3 regions of the Flavobacterium sp. SOK18b genome follow, and region 1 is predicted to be linked to each of the others. Evidence: riboswitches for the same ligand, from Rfam matches in the RefSeq annotation. Region 1 holds a riboswitch; each other region holds the start of a gene.
The links. Region 1 has a riboswitch for S-adenosylmethionine ahead of DNC80_RS12635 (homocysteine S-methyltransferase family protein). Riboswitches for the same ligand answer to the same signal wherever they lie in the genome.
Positions count from the first base shown of each region.

Region 1 (3,178 bases):
ACAATTACAACTGAAGGCAAAACATAGGATACTAAATTAAATCAAAATGATTAAAACAGACATACTCATTATTGGCGCGGGGCCAACAGGTTTATTTGCAGTTTTTGAAGCAGGATTATTAAAATTAAAATGTCATATATTAGATGCTTTGCCACAAGCAGGTGGGCAGTTATCAGAGTTATATCCTAAAAAACCTATTTATGATATTCCTGGATTTCCAGAAGTATTGGCTGGTGATTTAGTAGATAATTTAATGGAGCAAATCAAGCAGTTCGAACCAGGGTTTACCTTGGGTGAACGTGCCGAAACCATCGAAAAACAAGAAGACGGAACATTTATTGTGACTTCAAACAAAGGCAAGAAATTCCATGCGCCAGTTATTGCTATTGCTGGTGGATTAGGTAGTTTTGAACCAAGAAAACCATTGATTGAAGACATCGAATTCTACGAAGACAAAGGAATTAAATACTTCATCAAAAACCCAGAAAAATTCCGTGACAAGCGCGTAGTTATCGCTGGAGGTGGCGATTCGGCTCTAGATTGGAGTATCTTTTTGTCAAACGTAGCTTCAGAAGTGACTTTGATTCACCGTCGCAACGAGTTTCGTGGTGCTTTAGACTCTGTAGAAAAAGTACAAGAGCTAAAGACTTCTGGTAAAATAAAAATGATTACACCAGGTGAAGTAGTAGGTTTAAAAGGTGCCGAACATCTTGAGGCAGTTGTAGTCGAGGAAAATGGCGCACAACGCACCATCGAAACCGATTATTTTATTCCGCTTTTTGGTCTTACTCCAAAGTTAGGTCCTATCGGCGACTGGGGATTAGAAATCGAAAAAAATGCCATCAAAGTAAACAACGCCTTAGATTACCAAACCAACATTCCTGGAATTTTCGCCATTGGAGACGTAAATACCTATCCAGGAAAATTAAAATTAATCTTGTGTGGATTCCATGAAGCCACTTTAATGTGTCAAGCGGCCTACCAAATCATTAATCCAGGTAAGCGCTATGTTTTAAAATATACTACCGTTTCAGGCGTAGATGGTTTTGACGGAACTCGTAAAGAAGCTCCAAAAGCCGTAGTAAAAGCAATCGTATAAAAAAGCTATTGAGTCAAAAAGGTTCTGAGTTGCTAAGTTCATTAAAAAGCTTAGTAATTCAGAACTTTTTTTTTGCTTAGACAATTAGCCTCTCAGAATCTTTAAAAAAACACTTGCAATTGTTAGCACTATGTCGTTACTTTGCACTGTTCCTATATTTATTGAAAGTTATCACGAAAGGCGGAGGGAAAGACCCAATGAAACCTTAGCAACCCTTTATTTTTTAAAGAAGGTGCTACATTCTACTTTATACAACCAGTATCAAAGATAGATAACACAAGAATACTTCTACAGTATTTCTCAAACCTTTTCTTGACAACATATCGAATTTTTTAGAGCAGATTAATGGCGCTTTTCAGTCATAATCGTTCCCGCTTTCCGTTACAATCTTTTATTTTTTAAAGAAAAAAATAAAAGGATTTTCACTGCAATCGGGGCTATAAAGAAAAATTGGGAACTTTTGGAAATACTAATCAAAAGTAAAAATCACAATTTCAAATTGTGATTTACAAGAAATAAAAAGTTATGTCAAGCATTCACGAAGCCATTACAAAAAACATCCTCATCCTTGATGGAGCTATGGGAACCATGTTGCAACGTTACAATTTCTCCGAAGAAGATTTTAGAGGAGAACGTTTCAAGGATTTTCCGCATTCGCTAAAAGGAAACAATGATTTATTGTCGCTCACGCAGCCACAAGCTATAAAAGACGTTCACGCCGCATATTTTGAAGCTGGAGCTGATATTGTTGAAACCAATACTTTCTCAGGAACCACTATCGGTATGGCTGATTACTATCTTGAAGAATATGTATATGAATTGAACTATGAGTCGGCCAAAATTGCCCGCGAAGTAGCCGATGAATTTACCACCAAAAATCCAGACAAACCTCGTTTTGTAGCGGGTTCCATTGGACCCACGAATAGAACAGCAAGCATGTCACCAGATGTAAACGATCCCGGTTACAGAGCCGTAACTTTTGATGATTTACGCATCGCGTACAAGCAACAAGTAGAAGCGCTTATGGATGGTGGTTGCGATTTACTTTTGGTAGAAACTATTTTTGATACTTTAAATGCCAAAGCAGCGCTTTTTGCTATTGAAGAAGTAAAAGACGAACGCAATCTTGATATTCCTATTATGGTCTCCGGAACAATTACTGATGCTTCCGGAAGAACACTTTCGGGACAAACGGTTGAGGCTTTTTTAGTTTCGGTGTCGCACATACCGTTGTTGAGTGTAGGATTCAATTGCGCCCTTGGTGCCGATTTACTCAAGCCGTATTTACAAACCTTGTCGCAAAACACATCGTTCAACGTATCGGCCCATCCTAATGCAGGATTGCCCAACGCCTTTGGAGAATACGACGAAACACCAGAACAAATGCAAGCTTTTATCAAAGAATATCTCGATGATAATTTGGTCAACATCATAGGGGGTTGTTGCGGAACAACACCAGCCCACATCAAGTTAATTGCCGATATCGCAAAGGAATACAAACCGAGGGTTTCAACTGCAGTGATGTAATGTTAAGATAATTTAGTTTATTAAAAATGGAGGAAAAGACTATTGATAATTTTAAGAATTTGAAATGGGTACTGCTATGCTCTCTTACCTTGGCAACAATATATATATTATTTGATATCTCTAGAAAAACAAAGTTTGAAAAGTACAAAGAAACATTTAAGGGCGAAGCAATTGGTTTAACAACGAGGTTTAAACAGGTCGGTAAACGAAGGGTTTTAATTTATTGCTTTTATGTGGATGGTAAGGTTATGTCTAAGAGAAATACGATGGGAGGAGATGAAATTTTAAACAAGTTTTACAAAGTGAAGTATGACTTAAATAATCCGAAAGGGAATTATATTTTTTTAGATAAAGAATTGAAGCCCGATTCCCTTACTCTTGTTAAAAATGGTTTTACTTGGACTAAATATTATGTATACGATGGAAATGTAACTAGTCGATATCTAGAAAAATCAAAATGGCAGTGATCGCGATTATTGGATTTTATTACAATGCATCTATTACGCAAGTCAAAGGAAGTATTGGTGAGTAAAATAGTTTTATTCGTTTGCG
Region 1 is NZ_QKNZ01000088.1:34,196-37,373, reverse strand. Features, by position in the region: gene DNC80_RS12640 (NAD(P)/FAD-dependent oxidoreductase) at 47-1,099, shown strand; SAM riboswitch class I at 1,265-1,377, shown strand; gene DNC80_RS12635 (homocysteine S-methyltransferase family protein) at 1,625-2,626, shown strand; gene DNC80_RS12630 (hypothetical protein) at 2,653-3,093, shown strand.

Region 2 (3,178 bases), on a different contig from region 1:
AGCAAAAATTTCTGCAATCCCTTTTCCAATTCCGCGACTTGCGCCTGTGATAATGGCAACTTTTCCTTCTAGTAATTTCATATTCAAAAATTAGTTTATTTTTTATTTGAAGCTATTCCTGCTATTCACTGCAATCTTTTAGGTCCGCTGTCGCGTACCCAAAAGGATTTCCGTTGCTATCAGGGCTAAAAACGACTTGCCAAATATATACTATTTCCTTTTTTAAAAAAAATTTAGCTTTGATTATGAACAATAATTTTTACAATTAAACCTTCAAAAAACGATATGCTAGTTTATCCCAAAAAGCAGCATAAATGGCAATCAATGTAAATACTAGCAAAAACAAATGATACCACGCATTACTTAAAATATCTATAAAATTTAATTTACCATTTGCATAGTTTAATATCAACAATATCTGAGCACCATATGGCAATATCCCTTGTATTACACACGAAAAAATATCTAATATAGTAGCCGATTTTTTAGCACTCAACCCATATTCATCATTAATTTCCTTTGCTATGGGCCCCGTAATAACAATAGAAACCGTATTATTTGCAATAGCTAAATTTGCAAAACCTACTAAAACACCAATTCCTGTTTGTGCTGATTTTTTACTTTTAATTCTTTTCTTTATCTGATTCAAAACCCATGTTATACCACCAGCCTTGTCCACCATAGCTGCTAATCCACCTGTAAGCATTGAAAGTAGAAAAATATCGGTCATGCTCGTAAATCCTTCATAAATTTTCTGAGTAAACTCCATTACTGTAAAAGAATCATTATAAAAACCAATAAAACCCGCAATTATGGTACCTAATAGTAAGGTGTAAAAAACGTTGACACCTACAACTGCTAAAATTATCACTAAAACATAAGGCAAGATAGCCCATAATGAATAATCACTTTTTGCAATATCCACAGAAATAACATCTGAATTAAATCCCAAATAAAAGAAAATTAAAATAGTAACAATTGCCGCCGGAAGTGCGATAAACAAATTGATCTTAAACTTATCTTTTAAATCACAACCTAGGGATTGAGTGGCAGCTATAGTAGTATCTGATATCATTGATAAATTATCTCCTAGCATAGAGCCACCAAGTAAAGCGCCTGCTATCAATGGCATAGAAGCACCACTTTTATCAGCAAGTGATATAGCAATAGGTCCTATTGCAACTATAGCTCCAACAGATGTACCTGTAGCAGTTGATAAAAACGAGGCTATCAAGAAAATTCCCAGTGGAAAATACGCTACATCAATGGTATTAATACCTAGGTTCACTACTGCATCAACTCCACCCATTGCCTTACTAACAACTGCAAAAGCGCCTGCAAATAAATAAATCAAACACATGGTTATAATTTTACTATCACCACAACCAGCAATTAAAGTATCAACTTTGTCTTCTGTACTGTTTTTAAATAAAATAAAAGCAGCAACAATGCCTACCAAAACAGCAACAGGAGAAGGAAAAGCATAAAAATCATTAAGTAAAATACCTGCTCCTAAAAAAGTAAAAATAAAAATAAATAGCGGAATCAATGCAAAAGGATTTCCAGATTCCTTAGTAAACTTTGTCATAAAAATAATTTTAAATTAAGCGTTATGACGAAAAACAAAGCTGGTATTGGGAATGTAAACAACATTTTTTCCAAAAGATTTGGCTTATCGTTTTAGCACCTTGCTTGTTGTTGCAGGTTGCTATCCTATTTAAGGATTCGTGATAACGGGTGCAAAAGTAATTAAAATTTTATCATATATTAAACAAACACTCTGAAATTTAAAATATTATGCAATATTTAACAAACGGAAATTTATTGTAAAATCAACAATTTATCAAAAAAAAGAGTTGTAAAATTAAATATTATCGTTAATTAAACTATTTTTGATAAACATAGTCTAATAAACATCCAAATAAAAGATATAATTATTGAAATATTAACACTAGTAGAATATTTATGAAAAAAGTTTTATTAATAATATGTTTAATTTTCGCTTCAAGTTGCAGTAAAAATGACGATGCAAATAACTATGTAGCAATCGATCCCTATCCTAATATTACAACAACATTTACCGGAAAAATAAATGTTAACAAACTGGATAATTATGCTAGTCAAACAATTCCTAATTATATAACTAAAGACAATACTGCAGGGAACCCCATTACAGATAAAGGCGCAACATTAGGTCGGGTTTTATTTTACGATAAGAATCTGTCATCAAAAAACACAATTTCATGTTCTTCATGTCACATACAAGCAAATGCTTTTGGAGATGTTGCAGCAGCTAGTACTGGAGTAAACGGGACAACTAGTAGACACTCCATGAGATTAATAAATACTAGATTTTCAAATGAAAATAAATTCTTTTGGGATGAGAGAGCTTCAACTTTAGAAAATCAAGTAACCCAACCTATTCAAGATCATATTGAAATGGGGTTTAGCGGGACATTAGGCGATGGCAACTTTACTGCATTAATTACTAAACTACAAAACATAGGATATTATAAAGAATTGTTCAAGTTTGTATATGGATCAGAAGATATTACCGAAAATAAAATTCAGTTAGCATTATCACAATTTGTAAGAAGTATTCAATCATTCGATGCGAAATATGATGCTGGCCGAGCACTTGTTGCAAATGACAATCAACAGTTTCCTAATTTTACTGCACAAGAAAACCAAGGTAAAAACTTATTTTTAACACCTCCAGTATTTGATGCTACTGGAAATAGAATTGCTGGAGGAGTAGGCTGCGCAGGTTGTCATCAAGCTCCTGAATTTAGTATTGACCCAAACAGTAGAAATAATGGAATAATCGGGATACTAAATGGAAATGGAATTGACATCACAAATACTAAATCTCCATCACTTAGAGACTTGGTAAAAGCAGATGGAAGTAGCAATGGAGCTTTCATGCATACCGCAAATTTGAATACGCTTCAAAATGTAATAGGCCATTACGGCACAATAAACCTAGCCCCTGGAAATACAAATCTAGATCCTAGGTTAAGGCCAAATGGTTTTGGTCAAAAATTGAATTTAACAGCCACAGAAGTAGATGCTTTAATCGCCTTTGTAAAAACCTTAACTGGAACAAATGTCTATGTAGACGCAAAATGGTCAACACCTTTCAAATAATAAAAAAGTCCCCAAATATACCTTTGGGGAC
Region 2 is NZ_QKNZ01000079.1:51,179-54,356, forward strand. Features, by position in the region: gene fabG (3-oxoacyl-[acyl-carrier-protein] reductase) at 1-81, opposite strand, end outside; gene DNC80_RS11945 (Na+/H+ antiporter NhaC family protein) at 266-1,588, opposite strand; SAM-I-IV-variant riboswitch at 1,643-1,739, opposite strand; gene DNC80_RS11950 (cytochrome-c peroxidase) at 1,966-3,147, shown strand.
Region 2: linked by a shared signal. The riboswitch ahead of DNC80_RS11945 (Na+/H+ antiporter NhaC family protein) and the one ahead of DNC80_RS12635 (homocysteine S-methyltransferase family protein) in region 1 are both predicted to bind S-adenosylmethionine.

Region 3 (3,178 bases), on a different contig from region 1:
TTGTCGCCCATTACTCTAAAAATTCGAGCATCGACACCTGTTTTACCAAGCAACCCTCTTCCTTCCAAATTGACCAAAGCCACATTTTCAAGAACCGAAAGCGTTTTAATTCCTTCCTTATTAGAATTGGAAGTAATTAAAGTTCCTTTATTTTCATGATTGAAAGTATTTAAAATACGGAGCGGAATGTTTTTTTCTAATAACGGAATGATAGTTTTGGCGTGCAAAATAGTAGCTCCAAAATTAGCAATCTCATTCGCCTCATTAAACGATAAGTGATCAATTTTCTTCGCATCTACAACTAAATCAGGATTGGCAGTATAAATTCCATCAACATGCGTGTAATTTTGTAATTCTTCGGCATTTAAATAATTCGCAATCAACGAAGCGGTGTAATTACTACCGTTTCTTCCTAGAGTTGTAGTATCATTATTGGTCGTAGAGCCAATAAAACCTGTGATTATACTTACTGTATTTTCAGTGTTTTGCTTAAAAAAAGCAACCACATTTTTCTTCGAAAGTTGTTCTAATGGTTGTGCATCACCAAATTTAGCATCGGTTTTTATCAATTCACGCGTATCTGTAAAACGAGCATGAATTCCATTTTCTATGAGGATGGCCGTCAGTAATTTTGCCGAAAGTAATTCACCTTTAGACAAAATAAGGTCTTTGATCTTTTTGCTGTAATCGCCAATCAAACTGACACCTTCAAACAATTTTTCTAAAATAGTAAACTCCTCAGACAAATCAACAGCTTCATAAACGTCTTGCTGGTATTTTTTAAAATCTTCAAAAAGAGGCTTGTAATCTCCGTTTTGAGAAGCAATGGTTAAAATTTGTTCCAACTCATCCGTTGCATTACCACGTGCCGAAACTACAATTGCAATTTTTTCTCCTTGATTTACTTTGTCTGTTATTATGGCAATAACTTTATTTAATCCGTCACCATTTGATAACGATTTACCTCCAAATTTTAATATTTTCATTGTGTTGTGTGTTTGTAGCTTAGAATAAATCTTGAAGCAAATTGTGTAATTGTTTGTATTCTATCAAAAAAGCGTCGTGTCCGTGAATGGAAACTATTTCTTGATAACTAACTTTTTTATTTATTTTTTGTAGTTGCTCAAAAGTCGCTTTATTTTCACTGGCTGTAAAAAACAAATCCGAATTGATGGCTATTATATGAATTTCTGCTTCAACAGTTTGGATTGTATTTTCAAAAGAAGACCTATTGCGAGTGACATCAATGGTTTTCAATAATTGATTCATCATTTTATAGGATGCCAATTGAAAACGCTGTTGCAATTTTTCGCCGTGATGCAACAACCAACTTTCAACATTAAAAATGGCTAACTCTTCATTAGTAGTTCGCTGAAATTTTGCGGCAAATGATTCTGGAGTTCTATAACATAACATCGCGTGTGTACGGGCATCCTGAATGGGTTTAGACGAATTATTCAGAATTTGTTCTTGCAAAAAACAATTGGCAATAAGCCAGTCTGTAGCTTTCCAATCGGTCGCAATAGGAATTAATTTTTGCGTTATTGTTGGTTCTAATGCGACCATTTCCCATGCAATTCCGCCACCTACAGAACCCCCAATAATGGCGAATAGTCTTGTAACCTCAAGTAAATGAATGCCTTTTATAAAAATTCTAGCAATATCTCTTGCTGTAAAATCAAGATGATTTTCAATTACAACTCCATCAAATCCATTTCCAGGAACGTTAAAAGCAAGTACGGTATATTTTGTAGTATCAATAGTTTTGTTGGTGCCAATTAGGTCATTCCACCAACCGTTATCGCCCACAACCTGTGAATTTCCGGTTAGCGCATGATTGACCAAAACGATGGGAGCTGTATGTAATGGCAACCCAAAAACTTGATAACTTAAGTTTAGAGCATTAAAAATTACACCTGACTCCGTGGTGAAATTGTGTAATGTTATTGTTGTTGGTTTATTTTCCAATTGCAAATCTGTTATAATTATGACTTGTGTTTGGAAATATTAGAAAGAAAGCTAGGTGTTATCTAGACAAATTCTTAGTGTTATCTTTCCACGATGGGCGTGGTAGAATGCAGCACCTTCTCCGATAAATCGAAGGGTTGCTAAGGCTTCATCGGGTCTAATCCCTCTGCCTTTCTTTATAACATTTCAATACTGTTGTGAACTTTGTGAGTGCAAATAAAGCACTAATTTTTATTCTGAGCAAATTTTTATGCAAAGTTTAGTCTGAATTACTTTTGCAGTATTCGCAAAAGTATGCAAAAAGCAAGCTGTTTTAACAAAGAAATGTATCGTTTTAGACCATAACTCCATTAAAACAGCAATCCTAATTTAAAATGCATTTTCTCGCTCATTAAAATACATTTGGAATCCCTAAATAAAAAGGACATCATTTTCTTTGGAATACATTAAAAAAAGTAATGAATTAGGCACTGTCTTTAGTGCTGTAACATCATTGGTAGCCATCTCAAATCTAGGATGGATAAGCTCATTCGTTACATTTGTATTATTTCTTTTTTTTGTTCTCCATAATCCTTTCCTCAATAACAGGATTCCTTTCGTTAAATAGTCATTTTTTTTCATTTTTTTTGTTTTAGGTTAATAATTATGAAATTCTATTTTTAAAATTAGTATCAACATCAATACCAGTTTTTATGAAAATTAAAATTTTATCAATATTTATTTTCTTATTATTCTGTTCAACCAAATAATTTAACAATCCATAATCTTCTTGAAAAACTACGTTAATTACTATTCGTACTAAAAGCAATAAACCCCTTTTAGATACGTATCCAAAAGGGGTTTAGTTTTTTAAACTTGTCCTTTCGGGTCATGATTTATCAAATAGTACAACAGCACAAATAGGCGCTATTGCATTCATTTTTTGTTGGCATTTTAGTGTATTCATAAATTTTTATTCTTTGTGGTATTTCAAAAAAAAAAGCTTCCCAAATACTGGGAAGCTTTACTATATAATTTAGTTCAAATTATGCAATAAACAACCCTCAGGAATTTTCCTGTGCGACCTTAAAAACATTGCAAATACTTGATTTCATGATTACTTATTTTGATTATCAAATATCGAAAATATTATTTAAACTACAAAATTTTAATAGTATTAATTTTGTTTATAATTCAAAAAATATTTTCAAAAGATAAAATAGTAAAAAAA
Region 3 is NZ_QKNZ01000019.1:40,433-43,610, reverse strand. Features, by position in the region: gene thrA (bifunctional aspartate kinase/homoserine dehydrogenase I) at 1-986, opposite strand, end outside; gene DNC80_RS04415 (alpha/beta fold hydrolase) at 1,006-1,968, opposite strand; SAM riboswitch class I at 2,046-2,153, opposite strand; gene DNC80_RS04410 (hypothetical protein) at 2,380-2,589, opposite strand.
Region 3: linked by a shared signal. The riboswitch ahead of DNC80_RS04415 (alpha/beta fold hydrolase) and the one ahead of DNC80_RS12635 (homocysteine S-methyltransferase family protein) in region 1 are both predicted to bind S-adenosylmethionine.